DNA from 2 places in the Pseudonocardia sp. CA-142604 genome. Region 2 is predicted to be linked to the other one. Evidence: predicted binding sites of a transcription regulator. Region 2 holds the regulator's gene; the other holds the start of a gene.
The links. Region 2 encodes HspR, which represses chaperone genes until heat shock. Its sites were predicted from a motif close to ANNTTGAGTNNNNNNNACTCAANNT; they were not measured.
Positions count from the first base shown of each region.

Region 1 (10,437 bases), 870 kb from region 2:
CCGCTACGACGCCACGGTGGCGGTGACGATCCACAACACGCCCGCGTCAGCGGCAGGTGGCATGCAGTTGCACGACGCCAACCCGGGCAGCGAGCTCCTCCTGCGCCTCGACATCAGCGTCAAGGTTCCCCTGATCGGCGGCCGGATCGAGGACGTCGTGGTCGGGCGGATCGGTGAGCTGTTCGACCTCGAGACGCAGTTCACGCGCGAGTGGCTGGAGCAGCGACACTGACCGCTCGGGCCCCCACCCGGGCGCGGCGCCGCCGGAAGGCGGTGTCCACCAGCCAGAACGCAAGCCCGATCGCCGGCAGCACCCCGCCGAGCACCGACACCCCGAGCCAGCCGTTGCTCGCGTAGGCCGCCGCCGACAGGCCGCTTCCCACCGCGCCGCCGAGGAAGTAGAGCGTCATGTAGGCGGAGTTGAGCCTGCTGCGTGCCTCGGGCCGCAGCGCGTAGACGATCGCCTGGTTGCTGACGTGCACGCCCTGCACGCCGAGGTCGAACAGCAGCAGCCCGATCGCGAGGGCCACCACCGCGCCGGCCCCCGGACGGGCACCCTGGCCGATCAGTAGCCAGGCCAGCGTCGAGACGAGCAGGAACCCGCCAACCGCGTGGTGCGCCCAGCCGCGGTCGGCCAACCGGCCTGCGAACCGTGCGGCCGCCGCCCCCGCCACGCCGAACAGGGCGAAGAGTCCGATGGCGCCCTGTTCGAAGTTGTGCGGCGGCGCGGCCAGCATGAAGCCGATGCTGGTCCAGAGGGCACTGAACGCCGCATAGCTCGTCGCGCTGTAGACCACCCGCCAGCGCAGCACCGGCTCCTCGCGCACCAAGCTGACGACCGAGCGCAGCAGCGCGAAGTAGTGCATCTTCGTGGCGGGCGGCAGCACCGGCAGCGTCCGCCACAGCAGGATGACCGCCACCGCGGTGAGCACGGCGCCGAGCACGAACACCGCACGCCAGCCGAGCGCTTGCGACACCAACCCCGCCACGACCCGCGAGACCAGCACGCCGATCAGCAACCCGCTCATCACCGTGCTGATCGTCTTGCCCTGCTGGCCCTCCGGAGCGAGGTGTGCGGCGAATGGGACGAGCACCTGCGCGGCCACCGTTGTGAGCCCGACGAGCGTCGCGGCCGCGCCGAGGACGGTCAGCGACGGGGCGATGGCGACGACCACCATGCCTGCCACGGTCATCGAGAGCATCGTGACGACGAGCTTGCGGCGTTCCAGCAGGTCACCCAGGGGAACGATGGTGGCGAGCCCGAACGCGTAGCCCAGCTGGATGAGCGTGAGGACCACGCCGACCTGCGACGAGGTGGCGTGGAACGCCTCGGCGAGTGCGTCTTCGAGGGGCTGGGCGTAGTAGTTGTTGGCGACGATGACGCCGGTGGCGAACGTCATTGCAGCCACTGCGCGACGCCGGGTGCCGGCTCTGTCGTCGGTGCCGTTTGCCCGTGAAGTCACGGAGAACAGGATGCTCTGCGGCCGAGCCGCCGAGGGCATGCCGTCTGCCACACCGCGACGGCCACAAGGCACGATCCCCTTGTGGATGCGACCGCCGACCAGCGCTATGTGATCACCTTGAGCTGTCCCGACACCACCGGAATCGTGGCGAGGATCGCAGGCTTCCTCGCAGACGCCGGCGGCTGGATCACGGAGGCGGGCTACCACTCCGACCCGGACACCGGATGGTTCTTCACCCGCCAGGTCGTGCGCGCCGACTCGCTCCCCTACGGCGTCGACGAACTGCGGGACCGCTTCGCCGAGGTCGCGGCAGAGCTCGGCGGGCAGACCGACTGGACGGTCACCGACACCGCGGTGCCCAAGCGTGCCGTGCTCCTGGTGACCAAGGAACCGCACTGCCTGCACGACCTGCTGGGCCGCGTCGCGGCCGGTGAGCTGCCGGTGCAGCTCGACGCCGTGATCGGCAACCACGACGAGCTGGGCGGGATCGTGCGCGCGCACGGCGTGCCGTTCCACCACGTCGAGTTTCCACCGCCGGGCAACGTGCGGTACGCGGTGGAGAAGGAGAAGGCGTTCGACGAGCTGAGCGGGCTCGTCGAGGGCTACGACCCCGACGCGATCGTGCTCGCCCGCTTCATGCAGATCCTTCCGGCACAGGTCTGCCGGGCGTGGGCCGGGCGGGCGCTGAACATCCACCACAGCTTCCTGCCCTCGTTCGTCGGCGCCCGGCCCTACCACCAGGCGTACGCACGCGGGGTGAAGCTGATCGGCGCCACGTGTCACTACGTCACGCCCGACCTGGACGCCGGCCCGATCATCGAGCAGGACGTGATCCGGGTGGACCACAGCGACACCGCGAGCGACATGGTGCGCCGCGGCCGTGACATCGAGCGGCTCGTACTGGCCCGCGGCCTGCGGTGGCACCTGGAGGACCGGGTGCTGGTGCACGGCAACAAGACGGTGGTCTTCCGCTGACGACGCCCTGAACGCACGAACGGCGCTCCCGTCCGTGAGTATCGGACGAGAGCGCCGTTCGTTGGGGGTAGGGAATCAGGCGGCGGTAGCCACCTGAACCGGCTCGAGAGCCAGCTTCAGGACCTCGGCGACGTCTGCCACCGGGTGCACCCGCAGCTCACCGCGCACCGACTCCGGCAGATCGTCGAGGTCGGGCTCGTTGCGCTTCGGGATGATCACGTCGGTCAGCCCGGCCCGGTGCGCGGCCAGCAGCTTCTGCTTGACCCCGCCGATCGGCAGGACCTTGCCCTGCAGCGTGACCTCACCCGTCATCCCGACGTTCGACTTCACCGGTCGCCCGCTGGCGAGCGACGCGAGGGCCGTGGTCATCGTGATGCCGGCGCTCGGCCCGTCCTTCGGCACGGCGCCCGCCGGCACGTGGACGTGCAGCTTGCGCGACGCCAGGTCGCCGGCCAGGCCGCGGGAGCGCAGGTAGCTCAGCGCGATCGACACCGACTCCTTCATGACGTCACCCAGCTGGCCGGTCAGGGTCAGACCAGGCTCGCCCTCCATCGAGGTGGCCTCGATGAACAGCACGTCCCCACCGGCACCGGTGACCGCGAGCCCGGTGGCGACACCAGGCACGGACGTCCGCTCCGCCGTCTCCGGCGTGAACTTCGGCCGGCCGAGGTAGCCCACCAGCGCGTCCGCGTCGATGTGAACGGGCCGCTCGACGTCTTCCCCGTGCGGAGCGTCAGCGGAGCGCGCATCGGCACGGGCGTCGATCTGCACGGCGACCTTCCGCAGGACCTTCGCCAGGCCACGCTCCAGCTGCCGCACACCCGCCTCGCGCGTGTACTCGGCGGCGATCATGCCGAGTGCGACCTCGGAGAACTCGACGTCGGACGGCTCCAGGCCCGCCTTCTCGACCTGGCGCGGCAGCAGGTGGTCGCGCGCGATGGCGACCTTCTCCGCCTCGGTGTAGCCGTCGAGCGTCACGATCTCCATCCGGTCGGCCAGCGGGCCGGGGATGGCCTCGAACACGTTGGCCGTGGCGAGGAACAGCACGTCCGACAGGTCGAGGTCGACCTCGAGGTAGTGGTCGCGGAACGTGTGGTTCTGCGCAGGGTCGAGCACCTCGAGCAGCGCCGCGGTCGGGTCGCCCCGGAAGTCGCTGCCGACCTTGTCGATCTCGTCGAGCAGCACGACCGGGTTCATCGAGCCCGCCTCGCGGATGGCCCGCACGATCCGGCCGGGAAGCGCGCCGACGTAGGTACGCCGGTGCCCGCGGATCTCGGCCTCGTCCCGCACACCGCCCAGGGCGACGCGGACGAACTTGCGGCCCAGGGCCCGCGCGACCGACTCACCCAGCGACGTCTTACCGACACCGGGCGGGCCGACCAGCGACAGAACGGCACCGGACCCGCGGCCGCCGACCTTGTCGAGGCCACGGCGGTTGCGCCGAGCCCGGACGGCCAGGAACTCGATCAGCCGCTCCTTGACGTCGTCGAGGCCGGCGTGGTCGGCGTCGAGGATCGCCCTGGCGGCCACGAGGTCGTCGGTGTCCTCGGTGGTCGTCGTCCACGGGATGTCGAGGACGGTGTCCAGCCAGGTACGGATCCAGCCCGACTCCGGGCTCTGGTCCGACGCGCGCTCCAGCTTGCCCACCTCGGTGAGCGCGGCCTTGCGCACGTGCTCCGGCAGGGCGGCGTTCTCGACCCGCGTGCGGTAGTCGTCGGCGCCCTCGGGCTCGTCGTCACCCAGCTCCTTGCGGATCGCGGCCAGCTGCTGGCGCAGCAGGAACTCGCGCTGGGTCTTCTCCATGCCCTCGCGGACGTCGTTGGCGATCTTCTCGGAGACCTCCTGCTCGGCGACGTGCTCGCGCGTCCACTCGATCAGCAGCTCCAGCCGCTTGACCGGATCGGTCTCGGCGAGCAGCTGGGACTTGTGGTCCAGGTCGAGGTAGGACGCCCAGCCTGCCGTGTCGGCGAGCTGGCCGGGGTCGGTGATCTGCTGCACCGAGTCGATGACCTGCCAGGCACCCCGCTGCTGCAGGATCCCGATGACGAGGGCCTTGTACTCCTTGGCGAGCTCGGTCGCCTTGCCCGTGACGGGCGGGTCGGGGATCGGAGTCGCCTCCACCCACAGCGCGGCACCGGGGCCGGTGACACCGGACCCGATCTGCGCGCGGCCTTCACCGCGCACCACGGCCGCGCGCTCCCCGCTGGGGAGCCTGCCGACCTGCTCGAGGACGGCGATCGTGCCCACTGCGGCGTACTTACCGTCGAGGCGCGGAACGATCAGGACCTTGCGATCGACGCTGTTCGCTGCATCGACCGCCGCCTGCACATCCGGCTCGTCGAGCCGGACGGGAACCACCATGCCGGGCAGCACCACCGAGTCGGCGAGCGGAAGCACCGGCAGCTTCAGCGTCTCTGTCATGCCCCAGTCAACGCTTACACCGTTGAACGAATTCCAGCTCTCAAGTAAGTCCGCCAGCAGCGAACACAGGAAGCTTGAGCCGCTTCCGCTCAACCCACCCGACGCACTATGGAGCCGTAGAGCGGTCGCAACCCCCCGCCCGGCAGCTCTACGGCTCCGTAGTGCGTTTTCCCAGGGCTTCCAGTACTTCTGCATTTTGCAGACGGGTCGTCAGCTCTCCGGGAAGGGCTAGCTTCGAGTGCCGCACGCCGCTCCCGATCACGACGGCAGGGGCCGCTGCCACCGCTGCGTCGACGAGCACCGGCCAGTCCTCGGGCAGGCCGATCGGCGTGATCCCGCCGTACTCCATGCAACTGCGCGCGACGGCGTCGTCCATCGGCGCGAACGAGGCCTTGCGGGCGTTCAGCCGCTTGCGGACCAGCCCGTTGACGTCGGCACGCGTGGTGGCGAGCACCAGGCAGGCCGCGTAGCGCGTCTCCTCGCCGCGCCGACCGGCCACGACCACGCAGTTGGCCGAACCGTCGAGCGGGGACCCGTAGGCCTCGCAGAATGCCGCTGTGTCGGCCAGCCCCGGGTCGATCTCCGCGACACCGACCAGCGCGGCGTCGGCAGGATCGAGCAGCTTGAGGGCATGGGCTACGGGCTCACCCAGCAGATCGGGACGGTCGAGCGCGGGGACCGCCTCCAGCGAGCCGAGGACGGACCAGGCACTCACCAGCGATTACCGCCGCCCTGCACGCCCACCACCGCGGGCTTGACGTCGACGATGTAGACGAGCACGGCTACTAGAGCCGCCAACCAGAACAGGGTGCCGCTGCTGCGCGGACCTCCCTGGAACACGACCAACACCAGCACACTGGCACCGGTGATCCCGAGCCAGGCCGGCTTGGTGAGCTTGTCGGCCGCGGTGAACGCGTCGGCACGCTGCATCAAGGCGTGAATGAAGGCGTAGGCACCCACGGGGATGGCCAGCAGCCACAGCGCCCACAGCACCCAGTCATCGAGGTCGTACAGCAGGCTCACACGGGCAGCCTACCCTGGACGACCACGACACAGCGCCCCCGAGGAGCAGGAGAACCTCGGGGGCGCTGTGCGGATCGGGTCAGCTCTTCGGACCCGTGCCGTTCGTCGTGCCGGTCCGGCGGGTGGCCGGGCGGCGGGTGGCGTCCTTGGGAGCCGTGCGGTTGGCGGCCCTGCGGGTGGCACTGCGGGCGTCGTGGGCCAGCTCGTCGCCGGCCTCGTTGATCGCACCGGCCGTCTCGGCACCGGCCTTGGTCACGGCCTTCGACGCATCAGCGCTGACGTCGGTGACCTTGTCGGCGGTGCGCCCGCTGATGCGCTTGCTGGCGCGGGCCACCCGCTCGCCGGTGGACCGGGTCTGGGTGGTCACCGTGGCCAGGGCCTTGGTGGCGGCATCGTGGGCGTCGTCGACCAGGCCGTCGACACGAGCGTCGAGCTTCTCCGTGTAGGAGCCGAACGTCGCGAGTGCCTGCTCCACCTGGGGCTGCTTGCGGATGCGTCCCCAGGTCTTCTCACCGCGCTCCGCGAATCCTGCGTAGGCCTGCTCGGCCTGCGCACGCAGCTCGGCGACGGTCTTGCGCAGCTCCTCGGAGGACAGGCGCTGCGGCAGCTCGGCGACGCGGTGCTGCACGTCCTCGGCCTGAGCCGTGGCACGCGTGCGGGCCACCATGGCGCGGGCACGAGCAGCCTCGGCGGCCTTGGACACAGCGGCGACGGCGATCTCGCCTGCGCCCAGGACGGCGAACAGCGGGGTGCGGGCGACCTCGGCACGCTCGGCGGCGCTCTTGGTGGCCTGCTCACGGGCCTTACGGACGTCCGCGGCGGTAGGTAGTGACACGGGCATGATGATCACTCCTCGTCAGGATGGTTCGGTGGTGTGGCCGGGGGCGACGTGCTTGCCGCCCTCCTGCCGGAAGGATTGGTAGATCTCGAGGAGCACCTGCTTCTGGCGCTCCGTCAGGGTCGGATCAGCGAGCACGGCGTCGGTGACGTCGCTCGCCGGCCTTTCGTCGAGAATCCCGGCCTTCACGTACAGGGCCTCCGCGGAGATCCGCAGACCCTTCGCGATCTGCTGCAGGATCTCGGCCGACGGCTTGCGCAGCCCCCGCTCGATCTGGCTGAGGTAGGGGTTGCTGACGCCGGCAGTGCGAGCCAGCTGACGCAGCGACACCTGAGCGCTCTCCCGTTGACTGCGGATGTAGCCGCCGATGTCGTCGACGGCCTGGCCGACGGCCTGGCCCGCCTGCTCGACGACCTGGCCGACATGCTCGACCGCGTGTCCGACGCGCTCCCCGGGCCCGTCCTGTCTTGGGGCCCTCGGTACTGGCACGTCCGATCACCTCCCGTTCGCGCAAGCGACTTTACCCACGAACGCTAGCTGTTGCAAGCACAGAGCTTGCACGTTGCGTGGCCTTCGTCACCGGTTCGAGCAGCGCGGACTCACCGCAGGCCGAATTAGGTGTGCTTGCTAAATACTGCACCTATACGACGGGAGATCGCTGTGTGCGATCTGACAATTGCGGAGAGCCACCAGCGCTACGAGCCGAACGCCAGCTGACCGACCGTGTAGATGACGAGCCCGGCGAGCGCACCGACGACCGTGCCGTTGATGCGGATGAACTGCAGGTCACGCCCCACCTGCAGTTCCACCTTGCGCGAGGTCTCCTCTGCGTCCCAACGTTCGACGGTGTCGGTGATCAGCGTGGTGATCTCCGCCCGGTAGTGCCGCACGACGTAGCCGGCCGCGTCGGCCAGCCAGCCGTCGACCTTGTCGCGGAGCTCCGTGTCGTTGCTGAGACGCGTGCCGAGTGCGATGAACCCGTCGCGTACCCGGTTGCGCAGCGCGCTCGATGGATCGGCGGCGGCGTCGAGGATCATCACCTTGACCGTGCTCCAGGCCTGGCCGATGAACTTCTGCACGTCCGGGTGCCCGATGATCTGGAACTTGATCCGCTCGGCGCGCTCGATCGTCTCCGGGTCGCGCTGCAGGTCGGTGGCGAACTCGACGAGAAAGCGGTCGACCGCCTTGCGTAACGGGTGCTCGGGGTCGGTCTTCACGTTCCACGCGAAGTTCTGCACCTCGAGGTACACCCGGTCGGCGATGAGGTCGTCGACGAACCTGGGCGACCACGACGGCGCCCTCTCGTGCACGACCCGCAGGACCATGTCGTGGTTGGCCGTGACCCAGTCGTATGCGCGGTCGCACACCAGATCGACCAGGCGCAGGTGCGACCCGTCGGCCAGAACGCCCTCCAGCACCGTGCCGAGCGGCGGCCCGATCGGGCGTTCCAGGAGCTTCGGCACGAGGATCTGCTCGATCACCTCCTGCACGTCCTCGTCGCGCAGCACGGTGACGACACCACGGGCGGCCGTGGCGAGCTCGGCGGTGATGCGGGAGGCGTTGGCCTCCTGGCCGATCCACGCACCGACCCGCTGCGACACCTGGACGCGGGCGAGCTTGTCGCGCACCACGTCCTCGGACAGGAAGTTCTCCCCGACGAAGTCGCCGAGGCTGTCGCCGATCATGTCCTTCTTCGTCGGGATGATCGCGGTGTGCGGGATCGGCAGCCCCAGTGGGCGCCGGAAGAGCGCGGTGACGGCGAACCAGTCGGCGAGCGCGCCCACCATCCCTGCCTCGGCCGTGGCGCGGACATACCCGATCCACGCCGGCCCGTCATTGACCTCCCACCAACGGGACACCAGGAAGATGACCGTGGCGAGCAGCAGCAGTCCGGTGGCGAAGCGCTTCATCCGCCGCAGGTCACGCGCGCGGGTGGCGGCGTCGATCCGGCCGAAACCCAGGCCGACCTCGACGACAGGTCGCGGGAACGAGCCCGCGGGGCGCTTCGCCTCCGGCGCTTCCGATCCGGGGCTCTCCGAGATCTGCACGAACCCATACTGCCTGCCCGACCGCAGTCTCGTTGTCCGGAACTGGGTCTGGCCGGGGTCGATGGTGTTCCACCGACCCCGGCCACGTTCGTGGTGCGGCCGCACGGCGAGGGATCCCCCCTGGGACTAGCCCCCCTCGGGCGCCACACCACCGGCGAGCCCGGGTCCCCCCGGCGCGGCGCGACGAGCCGCGTCAGCGGGAGGTGAGCCGGGTGCCGGCTGCGCGGTCCGTCAGAACCGCAGTCCGACCGCCATCGCACCGGCGGGCCGCTGGGCGCCCGGGTGCAACTCACGGTCGGCCCGCCACCGAACGGCATCGGCGGCGGCATGCACGATCAGGCCCGGCGACGGCACCCGGTAGCCGGTGAGCGCGGGCGCGACCCGCCAGTGCACCCAGCCGTCGGGCACCTGGGACGGCGGAGCCAGCACCGCGGCACCAGCGGTGTGGAGGGCGACGCCGGCGGTCTCGCTCAGCTCATCCGTGAGCGCGCCACCGGTGGCGACCGGGAACCACCACGACCCGGTGGGCGTGGCCGCGACCGGCACGACCGCTCCCGCGGCGCGCAGCTGTGCGCAGACCTGGCGCCCACAGGCCGCCGGTACCTCGATGACATCGAGGGTTGAGCCGGTGATCAATAGGAGCGACGTGGCCGACTCCTCCACCACGGGCCACCCGTGGTCGACGAACTCGAGCGCCGCCGCACGCAGCTCCGCGCCGTACACCGCGCGGTAGCTGTCCCAGCCCGGCATCTTTGACCTCCGATGGTGTGCGAGCCCGCCCGGTTGGCGTGTCTCTGTGAGGCTCAACACTGAGCATGACGGCTCCGACACGCGTTTCAGAGCCCGCAGCGGCGACCGAGCCCGACTCCGAGACGAGCGGGAGCGCCTCCGGACGTAGTCCGTTCGGCCCTCGTGAACGGCGGGCGACCGGTAGGCGTCGGGGGATCGACGGCTGGTCCGTGTGGAGGTATGTCGCTTGTCGCCGGTTATCGTCGGCCAGCGGCTGGAACGATGCTCCGGTGCTGATGATCACCGGTGGGACGGGCTATCTGGGGAGCGCACTGGTCGAGCTGGCCGTGCGGGAGGGGCACGACGTCCGCGTGCTCGTGCGAGACCAGGCGAAGGCGGCGGAGCTCCTACCCGATGGCGTGGACGTCGTGGTGGGCGATCTGGCCGACACCGATGCGGTGCGCCGCGCCGTGCACGGCTGCCACGCGGTGCTGCATCTCGCGGGCTCCGTGGAGAGCTCGGCCGAGGCGACCCGCAGGGCCAACGTCGAGGGCACACGCTCGGTGCTGGCCGCCGCGACGGACGCCGGGGTGGCGCGCTTGGTCTACACCAGCAGCAGCGCGGCGGTGATCGACTCCTCGGGACTGGTGGCCGAGTCCCCGACGGGGGCGCACGCCCTCACCGACCCCTATTCCGTGAGCAAGGCCGCCGCCGAGGAGCTCGTGCTGACGGCCGCCGCAGGCGGCATGGGCGCGGTCATCGTCAACCCGGTGAGCATCTACGGCCCGAGCCCGCGGGGGCCGTTGTCCTACAACGGTCTGTTCATCGCGGCCGCTCGTGGCGAGGTGCCGGCCGTGGTGGACGCCGCCGTGGGATGGGTCCTCGCAGAGGACGCGGCAGCCGGGCACCTGCTCGCCCTGGAGCGGGGCGAGCCGGGCCA
Region 1 is NZ_CP192045.1:670,906-681,342, reverse strand. Features, by position in the region: gene ACQPZQ_RS03270 (DUF2505 domain-containing protein) at 1-232, shown strand, start outside; gene ACQPZQ_RS03265 (MFS transporter) at 201-1,463, opposite strand; gene purU (formyltetrahydrofolate deformylase) at 1,545-2,438, shown strand; gene lon (endopeptidase La) at 2,514-4,859, opposite strand; gene ACQPZQ_RS03250 (YbaK/EbsC family protein) at 5,008-5,574, opposite strand; gene ACQPZQ_RS03245 (DUF2516 family protein) at 5,571-5,873, opposite strand; gene ACQPZQ_RS03240 (hypothetical protein) at 5,962-6,723, opposite strand; gene ACQPZQ_RS03235 (helix-turn-helix domain-containing protein) at 6,739-7,089, opposite strand; gene ACQPZQ_RS03230 (DUF445 domain-containing protein) at 7,416-8,630, opposite strand; gene ACQPZQ_RS03225 (bifunctional DNA primase/polymerase) at 9,000-9,518, opposite strand; gene ACQPZQ_RS03220 (NAD-dependent epimerase/dehydratase family protein) at 9,794-10,437, shown strand, end outside.
Region 1: a site for HspR is predicted at 4,931-4,955, ahead of lon (endopeptidase La). Genes of this name have one in related genera too.

Region 2 (10,437 bases):
GAGCTCGAGCCTAAGAACCTGCCGCTGTCGCAGGCCCCGGCGGCCGCCCTCTCCGTGGCGGCCCGCTGGTCGGCCGCGTGGGTTCGGCCGCCGTCCGGCACCACCACCGATGAGTGGCTCGACGGGCTGCGGTCCACCACGACCGACGAGTACCTCGGGGTGCTCAGCGGCGTCGACCCCGCCAACATCCCGGCCACCAGGGTCACGGGGGAGCCGCGCGCGGTGCGGGTCTCCCCGCGGTCGGTGCAGGTCGCGGTGCCCACGGACGCGCTCACCCTGCTCGTCCTCGTGGTCGACACCGACACCGAAGGCTGGCGGGTCGCCGGCTACGACCGGACCTGAGGGCCGTGGACCGGCGATGAACCTGCTCCGGCCGCTGCGGCTTCTCATCCCGTTCGTCGCGATTGCGGCCGCATTGGGGTTGTTCCTCGGAGTCGGGTTCGTCCTGTTCAGCGCGGGGAGCGGGGCAGGCCGCTCGCAGTCGTTCGGGCCCTGTGACGCCGGGCTCGTCGGGGGCGGCTCCGGAATCCGGGCGAGCAACCTGAGCGACGAGCAGCGGCGCAACGCCGCGATCATCATCCAGACCGCCCGGAACATGGGCGCCCCGCCACGGGCCTGGCTCGTCGCGCTCGCCACGGCGATGCAGGAGTCCACCCTGCGCAACATCAACTACGGCGACCGGGACTCGCTCGGGCTCTTCCAGCAGCGGCCCTCGCAGGGGTGGGGGGCGCCGAGCCAGGTCACCGACCCCGTGTACAGCACCACGATCTTCATCCAGCGGCTCCTCGCCGTGCCCGGGTGGGCCGACATGCCGGTGACGGTGGCGGCGCAGATCGTGCAGCGCTCGGCCTTCCCCGACGCGTACGCCAAGTGGGAGGGCCTGGCCTCCGATCTCGTCCAGCAATTGGCCGACGTGAGCGATCCGGCCGGGTGCGGGCAGACGGCGACGCTCCCCCAGGGGGCAGCCGGGGCGGCGATCGCCTTCGCCCTCGACGAGGTCGGGAAGCCCTACGTGTGGGGCGCCACCGGGCCCAACACGTACGACTGCTCCGGCCTGATGCTGCGTGCCTTCCAGTCGGCCGGGATCAACCTTCCGAGGGTGTCGCGACAGCAGTTCTACGCGGGCGGTCACGTCCCCGTCTCGCAGGCGCAGCCGGGGGATCTGCTCTTCTACGCCTCCGATCCGTCCGACCCGTCCACCATCCATCACGTGATGCTGTACATGGGCAACGGGCAGATGGTGGAGGCGCCCTACACCGGGCAATCCGTGCGGGTGCAGCCCGTGCCGTGGAACTATTCGGAGCTCGTGCCGCTGGCCACTCGCCCGGGCACGTCACCGAACCGCGCTTAGGGTCCTGACCGGCGTCCCCGTAAGAGCAGGAGTAGCAATGCCACCCGAACCCTCCGTACCGGCATCCACGACCCCGCTGCAGGACTACCTCGATCTGCCTGCCCGTGGCGCCAACGAGGACTACCTGGTGGTTCCGCGTTCGCTCGCCCAGTCGATGCCGTTGCGGTGGCAGCAGGTGTTCGTGGGGCTGCTCGCCGATCTGCACGACGCCTACGGGGACCTGCCGTGGCCCGACTACCTCGTCGTGGCGAGCCGCTGGGAGCGGCTGGTCGATCTCGACGAGGAGCAGCTCGCGGCCGCGGGCTACGTGGCCGACCTCGGCCCGGACGGGGAGCTGGAGTACCGCGACAGCGCAGACCAGGTGGTGCCCGATCCGGAGGACCACCGCGTGCTCGCACCGGTCACCGATCCGCTGCCCCCGGCCTCTGCCGGCCGGATCGAACCGCGCCCCGCCGAGGCCCTGTAGGAGCTGCCGGTCGCCTCCGCGCGATGGAGCGGGAACACCCGCGCCGGGAACTGCGTTGGAGGGAACGAGCAAGTTGAGCGGGACCGACTCAAGGGTGCATCGCAGGCCCGGTCGGTACCGTGGAAGACTTGAGCGAACCGAACTCAAGCTACTCGGAGGCAATCACCATGGCTCGTGCGGTCGGCATCGACCTCGGGACCACCAACTCCGTCGTCGCCGTCCTCGAAGGTGGCGAGCCGACGGTCATCGCCAACTCGGAAGGTGCCCGGACCACTCCGTCCGTGGTCGCTTTCGCCCGCAATGGCGAGGTGCTCGTCGGGCAGTCGGCGAAGAACCAGGCCGTGACGAACGTCGACCGGACGATCCGGTCGGTCAAGCGTCACATCGGCACCAACTGGTCAACGCCGGACATCGACGGCAAGAAGTACTCCGCACAGGAGATCAGCGCGCGCGTGCTGCAGAAGCTCAAGCGCGACGCCGAGTCGTACCTGGGCGAGACGATCACCGACGCGGTGATCACCGTCCCCGCATACTTCGAGGACGCGCAGCGCCAGGCCACCAAGGAGGCCGGCCAGATCGCGGGCCTCAACGTCCTGCGGATCGTCAACGAGCCCACCGCTGCCGCTCTGGCCTACGGGCTCGACAAGGGCGAGAAGGAGCAGACCATCCTGGTCTTCGACCTGGGTGGCGGCACGTTCGACGTCTCGCTGCTGGAGATCGGCGAGGGCGTCGTCGAGGTGAAGGCCACCAACGGCGACAACCACCTCGGTGGCGACGACTGGGACGAGCGGATCATCACCTGGCTCGTCGACAAGTTCAAGAACAGCCAGGGCATCGACCTGACCAAGGACAAGATGGCGATGCAGCGGCTGCGTGAGGCCGCTGAGAAGGCCAAGATCGAGCTGTCGAGCCAGTCGACGGCCACGATCAACCTGCCCTACATCACGGTCGACGCCGACAAGAACCCGCTGTTCCTCGACGAGACTCTGTCGCGGGCCGAGTTCCAGCGCATCACCTCCGACCTGCTCGACCGCACCCGTGCGCCGTTCAACCAGGTCGTGAAGGACGCCGGCATCTCCGTCGGCGACATCGACCACGTCGTGCTCGTGGGTGGTTCCACCCGCATGCCGGCCGTCACCGAGCTGGTGAAGGAGCTCACCGGCGGCAAGGAGCCCAACAAGGGCGTCAACCCGGACGAGGTCGTCGCCGTCGGCGCCGCCCTGCAGGCCGGTGTGCTGCGCGGTGAGGTCAAGGACGTCCTGCTGCTCGACGTCACCCCGCTGTCCCTGGGCATCGAGACCAAGGGTGGCGTGATGACCAAGCTCATCGAGCGCAACACCACGATCCCCACCAAGCGGTCGGAGATCTTCACGACGGCCGACGACAACCAGCCGTCCGTGCAGATCCAGGTGTTCCAGGGCGAGCGCGAGATCGCGTCCTACAACAAGAAGCTCGGCATGTTCGAGCTGACGGGCCTCCCGCCGGCCCCGCGTGGCGTGCCGCAGATCGAGGTGTCCTTCGACATCGACGCCAACGGCATCGTCAACGTGTCGGCGAAGGACCTGGGCACCGGCAAGAGCCAGGCCATGACGATCACCGGTGGTTCCGCCCTGGGCAAGGACGAGATCGACCGGATGATGCGCGAGGCCGAGCAGCACGCCGAGGAGGACAAGAAGCGCCGCGAGGAGGCCGAGGTCCGCAACCAGGCCGAGTCGCTCGTCTACCAGACGGAGAAGTTCGTCAAGGAGAACGACGAGAAGCTTCCGTCCGACGTCAAGGACAGCGTCAACGCCGCTCTCGGTGAGGCGCAGGCCGCGCTGAAGGGCACCGACACCGACGCGATCAAGTCGTCGATGGAGAAGCTCGCCACCGAGTCCCAGAAGATGGGCGCCGCGCTGTACCAGCAGCCGGGTGCCGATGGTGCCGCCACTCCGGGCGCCGACGGCGGCCAGGCCCAGGGCAGCAACAGCGCCGACGACGACGTCGTGGACGCCGAGATCGTCGACGAGGACAAGGACAAGAAGTGACCGAACGCGACCACCGCAACGAGCGCAGCGAGAACGGCGCAGAGGGCGAGCGGGTCGTGGTCCGGAACCGGCGCCGGATCGACCCGGCGACCGGTGAGGTTCGCGTCCCGGCCGAGGAGTCGGCCGGGACCGCCCCGGAGGCGCCGGCACCGGACAGCGCGGCCGACGTCCTCGCGGCCGCGGAGCTCGCCGCCCAGGTTGCCGAGCGCACCGCCGACCTGCAGCGGGTCAGCGCGGAGTACGCCAACTACCGGCGGCGTGTCGACCGCGATCGCGAGAGTGTGCTCGTCGGCGCGCGCGTGCAGTTCGTCTCCGAACTGCTCACCGTGCTCGACGACCTGGACCGCGCCGAGGCGCACGGCGATCTCACCGGTCCGTTCAAGGCGGTTGCCGACAAGCTCGTCGCCGTCGTGCAGAAGTTCGGCCTGGAGCCGTTCGGGCTGGAGGGCGAGCCCTTCGACCCGTCGGTCCACGAGGCCGTGCAGCACGAGGGGGGCGGGTCCGGCGGACCGACGGTCACGGTGGTCTCGGCGGTTCTCCGCCCCGGCTACCGCATCGCCGACCGCGTACTGCGGCCCGCGATGGTGGCGGTCACCGACCGCCCTGACGACGGCACCACCCAGCCTCCGCTGACCACCACAACTGAACCCGGCCCCGCTGAGGGGCTCTGAAAGACGCGAAGGAGGCGGAGTGACCCAGCGCGACTGGATCGAGAAGGACTTCTACCGCGAGCTGGGCGTCACCTCCGGCGCGTCCGCGGACGACATCAAGAAGGCGTACCGGAAGCTTGCGCGTGAGCTCCACCCGGACGCCAATCCGGGTGACGCCAACGCCGAGGCGCGGTTCAAGACCGTGTCCGAGGCGTACGGGGTGCTGTCCGACGAGAAGAAGCGCCGTGAGTACGACGAGACGCGTGCGCTCTTCGCCGGTGGCGGCGGCTACGGAGCCGGCGGGGGCTTCCCCGGCGGCTTCGGCGGCGGCGCGGCAGGCCAGGGCTTCGACCTGAACGACCTGTTCGGCCGGGCCGGTGCCGGGTCACCCGGCGCGGGCGGGGCAGGCGGGCTCGGCGACATCCTCGGTGGGATCTTCGGAAACCGCGGCGGGGCCGGCACCACCACCACGGGCCCTCGGGCGCAGCGTGGTGCCGACGTCGAGAGCGAGCTGCGTATCGACTTCATCGACGCCGTCCGCGGTGCGGAGGTGCAGCTGCGGCTGTCGTCGCCGGGCCGGTGTGAGCGGTGCGGCGGCACTGGTGCCCGGCCGGGCAGCACGCCGCGGCAGTGCCCCACCTGTGGTGGCGTCGGCCTGGTCAGCCGCAGCCAGGGCGCGTTCGCGTTCTCCGAGCCGTGCCGCGACTGCCGCGGCACCGGCCGGATCATCGACGACCCGTGCCCCGAGTGCGGGGGCGACGGCGTCAGCACCCGCACCCGCCTGCTCACCGTCCGGGTTCCGGCCGGTGTGGCCGACGGGCAGCAGATCCGGCTCAAGGGGCAGGGCGAGCCGGGCCGGGGTGGTGCACCGGCCGGTGACCTGTACGTGAAGGTGCACGTCAGCCCCCACCGGCTCTTCGGACGGTCGGAGCGCAACAACGACGACCTGACGCTGACGGTGCCGGTCACCTACCCCGAGGTGGCGCTCGGCAGCACGCTGACCGTGCCCACACTGGACTCCACCGTGTCGCTCAGGATTCCCCCGGGCACCTCGAGCGGGCGCACGTTCCGGGTCCGCGGGCGAGGTGTGAAGCGGAAGAGCGGAAAGACCGGTGACCTGCTCGTCACGGTCGAGGTGGCCGTGCCGAGCTCGCTCGACGACGGTGCCACCGAGGCGTTGCAGGCTTACGCCGAGGCCACCAAGTCGTTCGACCCGCGCGCAGATCTGCTCGGGGGCGGGTCATGAGCACCATCCCCGGCGGCCCGGCGCTACCGCCGGGCGCCAACCCGGACAGCCCCATCTTCGTCATCTCGGTGGCGGCGGAGCTGGCCGGGCTGCACGCCCAGACGCTGCGCAGCTACGACCGGCTGGGACTCGTGAGCCCCGGTCGGTCGCCTGGCGGCGGGCGGCGCTACTCCGTTCGTGACATCGCCCTGCTCCGCGAGGTCCAGCGGCTCTCCCAGGAGGAGGGCGTGAACCTCGCGGGCATCAAGCGGATCATCGAGCTGGAGCAGCTCGTCGACGAGCTGCGCGCCCGGCTGGACGAGCTGACACACGAGCTGATGGCCGCCCACGCCGCGGCGGAGCAGGCGGCAGCGAGCGTGCACGCCTCGTACCGGCGGGACCTGGTGCCGGTGGACCGACGCCAGGCCTTGGTGGTGTGGCGGCCGAAACCGCGCCGCGAAGAGAAGCAGAGCTGACCGCACGTACCTCTTGGCCACCGCACAGACGTCCTGACGTGTGCGCGGTGGCCAAGACGTGTGCGTGGTGGCTTGGTCAGTCCATCGTGAACGGGTCGTACCGGATGCGGTCGAGCGGTGTGCCCGCCACCAGCATTCGCGACACCGTGGAGCGGATCATGGCCGGTGACCCACAGACCAGCACGTCGTGGTCGGCCCACGCCCCGTAGCGCGTGACGACGTCGGCCAGGGTGCCCCGCTCGGCGCCCGAGCCGCCCTCGTCCTTCTCGACGACGGGGATGATGTCGAGCCAGGTGTTGCTGTAGGAGAGCCGCCGCAGGCTGGGGAAGTCGTACAGGTCGTCCCAGGTGCGGCCGCCCACGAACACCTGGGTGCGGGGCTGCTCCTCGCGCGTGGCCAGGTCCTCGAGGAGGGCCTTGATCGGAGCCATGCCGGTGCCGCCGGTGACCATCAGAAGCTCGCGTCCCGTGCCGGCTTCGACGTGCATGCGGCCCATCGGCGGCCCGATCCGCCAGGTGTCGCCGATCCGGGAGTGGGCGACGATCGCCCGGCTCACCCACCCGCCGTCGACGGCGCGGACGTGGAACTCCAGGGTGCCGTCGCTCCTCGGGGCGTTGGCCGGGGACAGGTAGCGCCACAGGCGTGGCCGCTGGGGCGTCTCCACACTCAGGTACTGGCCCGCCCGGTACGGGATCGCCTCGCTGGTCTGCACCGTGATCACCGCGAGGTCCCATCCGACGCGTCGGTGGTCCACCACCCGCCCGAGCCAGGACGCGGGGCCGCGGTCGGCCTGTGCGGCACTGATCATGGCGGCGGCGACGATCGCGTAGGCCTCGGACCAGGCCTTCTGGACCTCCGGCGTCCATGCAGCGCCGGAGTGGTGGCTGATGGTGCCGAGCAGCGACGCCCCGACCGCGTCGTAGTGCTGGGCGAGCACCCCGAACTTGCGGTGGTCGCGTCCGAGCTGCTCGAGGAAGGGCGTGAGGTCGTCGGGCTGGTCGACCATCTGGACGACGTGCACGAGCGCCCGCAGCAGGCGGCTGCGCTGCACCTCCATGTTGACCGGGAAGAGGTCGCGGGTCTGCGGGGCGATCTGGAACAGCGTGGCGTAGAAGTACCGCCCGAGGTCGTCCATGTGCGGCTCGACCACCGCGAAGCTGGAACGGATCAGCTCGACCATTCCGGACTGCTCGCTGCGGGGCGCGCCGACGCTGGGGAGGTCGGCAGCGAGCAACTGTTCAGCGGTCATGGATGGCCGACTCTTCCTGCTCGATGATCGGGGGGCGAGGGAGGGGCGTCCCTGGCCGGGGCAGCCTAACGCTCCGAGAGCGCCTTGGAGACCCTCCGTGCCTGGACCAGATCGTGTGGTGGCAGAAATGCCTCGTCCCCACCGCCGACCGTTCGGCGAACCGGCGGTCCGCAGGCAGGCGCGGGGTCAGCCGTGGCGCAAGCGGCGCACCGTTCTCACGACGATCGCCAGGCCACCCAGCAGGCCCAGCACCAGCCACACCAGCGCAGCGAACACCCCGACCCCGGTGATCAGGACGACGACGAGGAGCAGCACGCACGCGGCGACGGCGGCGTACGTGAGGCGCAGCGGCCCGTCCCCCTGCAGCGCCGCACGGACCACGGGCCTGGTCTGCTTGGGGAGGTATCGGACGGTCCACCACGTCAGTCCGCCCGCGATCACCAAGGTCACGGCTGCGGCGATGCGGCCCGACCACGTCGAGTCGAGCGGATCCTCTCCGCTGGAGACGATCACGGCCACGGTGGCCACCGCGAGCAGCATCCGCAGCCGCCAGGACAACTGCCAGAGCACCGCAGTGATGGTCTGCATGACCTTGGGCATCCCCGGCGCGAGCATGCCGGCGTCGATGAGCCCGCGCAGAGCCTGCGCGGGGCGGTGCCCTCTGGCGTCGAGGACGGCCAGGTCGTGCCTGGCCACGGCATGCTGCGGATCGAGCCGGAGCACCTCCTCGTAGGCCTGGCGGGCCGTCTCCTTGTCCCCGAGATCGCTGGTGACGTCGGCGAGCAGGAAATGCGACGCCGGGGAGTTCGGAGCGAGCTCCACGACCCGCCCGGCGGCCTGTGCTGCCTCGGGCAGGCGCCCGGCCCGCTTCAGCACCTCGGCGTACATCGTGGCGCCCGGGGTCTCCTCCGGGGCGAGTGTCACGGCCCGATACGCGGCCTCGACGGCCTCGTCGTGCCTGCCGAGTCCGGAGAGGAGCGCGGCCCGCAGCACGTGCGGCCGGTCGAACTCCGGAGCGGCGGCCGACGCTGCTTCGGCCGCGGCCAGCCCGTCGACGAGCTGCCCGGACTCGTACAGCACGGCCGCCAGCCCCAGGAGCAGCCCGGGATCGTTCGGGGAGGCGGCGAGCGCCTCGCGCGCGGCCCGTTCGGCGTCGTCGAGCCGGCCGAGGAGGCGCAGCTGTTCCACGCGGTGGAACGCGGTCGTCACAGCTTCTTGTGCTTCCGTAGGTAGGCCGAGAGGTCGTCGTAGTCGCCGTCGGAGTTGGAGAACGCGACGACGTTGCGGGCCGTGGCGAACCACGCTCCGGTGCTCGGCCGGACCTCCTTCACGGCCGCCTCCAGGTCCTTCGTGGTCAGCGCGTGCAGCCGGCCGATCTGCATCGACAGGGCGAGGGCCCGCTCGGCTGCCGTGGTGCAGACGTGCGCGACGTCGGCCCCGGAGAAGTGTTCGGTGAGCCGGACGATCCGGTCGAGGTCGACCTCGGCCACCGGGCGGTCGCGCAGGTGGTAGCGCAGGATCGCGGCGCGCGCCGGGGCGTCCGGCGGCAGGACGAGCACCATGCGGTCGAACCGGCCGGGGCGGCGCAGGGCGCTGTCGACGTCCCACGGGTGGTTGGTGGCACCGAGGGTGAAGACGCCGTCGTTGTTCCCGCCCAGGGAGTCCATCTCGCTCAGCATCTGGTTGACCGTGTTACGCATGCTGTTGGCGTGGCTGAGTTGCGAGCGCTTCTGGCCGAGGGCGTCGAGCTCGTCGAAGAACAGCACGCACGGAGCGCGGCGCCGGGCCTCGGCGAAGATCCGGGCCATGTTGCGCTCGCTCTGACCGGTGTACATATCGAGGACGTCGGAGACGCCGACGGTGAAGAAGTTCGCCCCGAGCTCGCCCGCGACAGCACGGGCGATGAACGTCTTTCCGCAGCCGGGAGGTCCATACAGGAGCAGGCCGCCCGTGAGGGTCTTGCCGAAGGCCTTGGCGAGCTCCGGGTTGCGCATGGGTCCGAGGAAGGCGAGCTCCAGGCGCTGCTTGACGTCCTCCATGCCGCCCACGTCGGCCAGCCGGATGCCGGGCTGCTCGATGTCCTCGACGACCGGTGACGACTCGCCGTGGGCGAGCACCGGCTCCGGGGTGCCGGCGACCTCCTCCTCGGCGTGCGTCCAGTCGTAGCCTTGCAGCCGGTGCTGCCCCGTTCTGTCGGGAGCCGGCGGCGCTGCGGGAGCCGGCTCGGCAGGCGCGGGCGCGGCGGCCACCTCCGGGGCGGGGGGCGCTGTGAGCCCGCTGGTCAGACGTTGCAGGAGGCCCATTGCGTCGGTGTTGGACGCGTCGCGGGCCAGCACCTGGATGCAGTGCTGCAGGGCCTCCGTGCTCCGGCCTCTTTCGGCCAGCAGCCCGGCCACATGCAGCCGGAGCGGAACGTCGTCAGGGGCGGTGGTCACCGCCGTGAGCAGGCTGGTCAGGAGAACATCGTCAGACATCGGCCGGAAGTATCGCCGAGACAGGGGCCTGGCTTTGCCTTGAGCGGAACAGACTCAACTTTCCTTACGTTCTTCCAAGCGACGGGCACGATGGTGCCCAGGCGACGATGCAGGAGGTACAGGGGATGGACTCTTTCAACCCCACCACCAAGGCGCAGCAGGCCATCTCGGCCGCCGTGCAGGCTGCTGCGCTCGCCGGCAACCCCGATGTCGGCCCGACGCACCTGTTGGGAGCTCTGCTCGCCCAGGGTGACGGGATCGCGGTGCCGCTGCTCACGGCGGTGGGTGCTGATCCGGCGGCCGTGCGGGGTGAGCTCGCGCAGCTCGGCAACCGCCTGCCCTCGGCGGCAGGTGCCACGGTGAGCGCCCCGCAGCTGTCCCGCGATGCCATCGCGGCGATCACCGCTGCCCAGCAACTAGCCACGGAGATGGGCGACGAGTACGTCTCCACCGAGCACCTGCTGTTCGGGCTCGCATCGGCGCATAGCCAGGTCGCCGACCTGCTGCGCCGCCACGGAG
Region 2 is NZ_CP192045.1:9,727,132-9,737,568, reverse strand. Features, by position in the region: gene ACQPZQ_RS44520 (hypothetical protein) at 1-342, shown strand, start outside; gene ACQPZQ_RS44515 (C40 family peptidase) at 359-1,351, shown strand; gene ACQPZQ_RS44510 (hypothetical protein) at 1,389-1,817, shown strand; gene dnaK (molecular chaperone DnaK) at 1,985-3,844, shown strand; gene grpE (nucleotide exchange factor GrpE) at 3,841-4,515, shown strand; gene dnaJ (molecular chaperone DnaJ) at 4,535-5,740, shown strand; gene ACQPZQ_RS44490 (heat shock protein transcriptional repressor HspR) at 5,737-6,195, shown strand; gene ACQPZQ_RS44485 (globin domain-containing protein) at 6,272-7,444, opposite strand; gene ACQPZQ_RS44480 (tetratricopeptide repeat protein) at 7,631-8,653, opposite strand; gene ACQPZQ_RS44475 (AAA family ATPase) at 8,650-9,918, opposite strand; gene clpB (ATP-dependent chaperone ClpB) at 10,044-10,437, shown strand, end outside.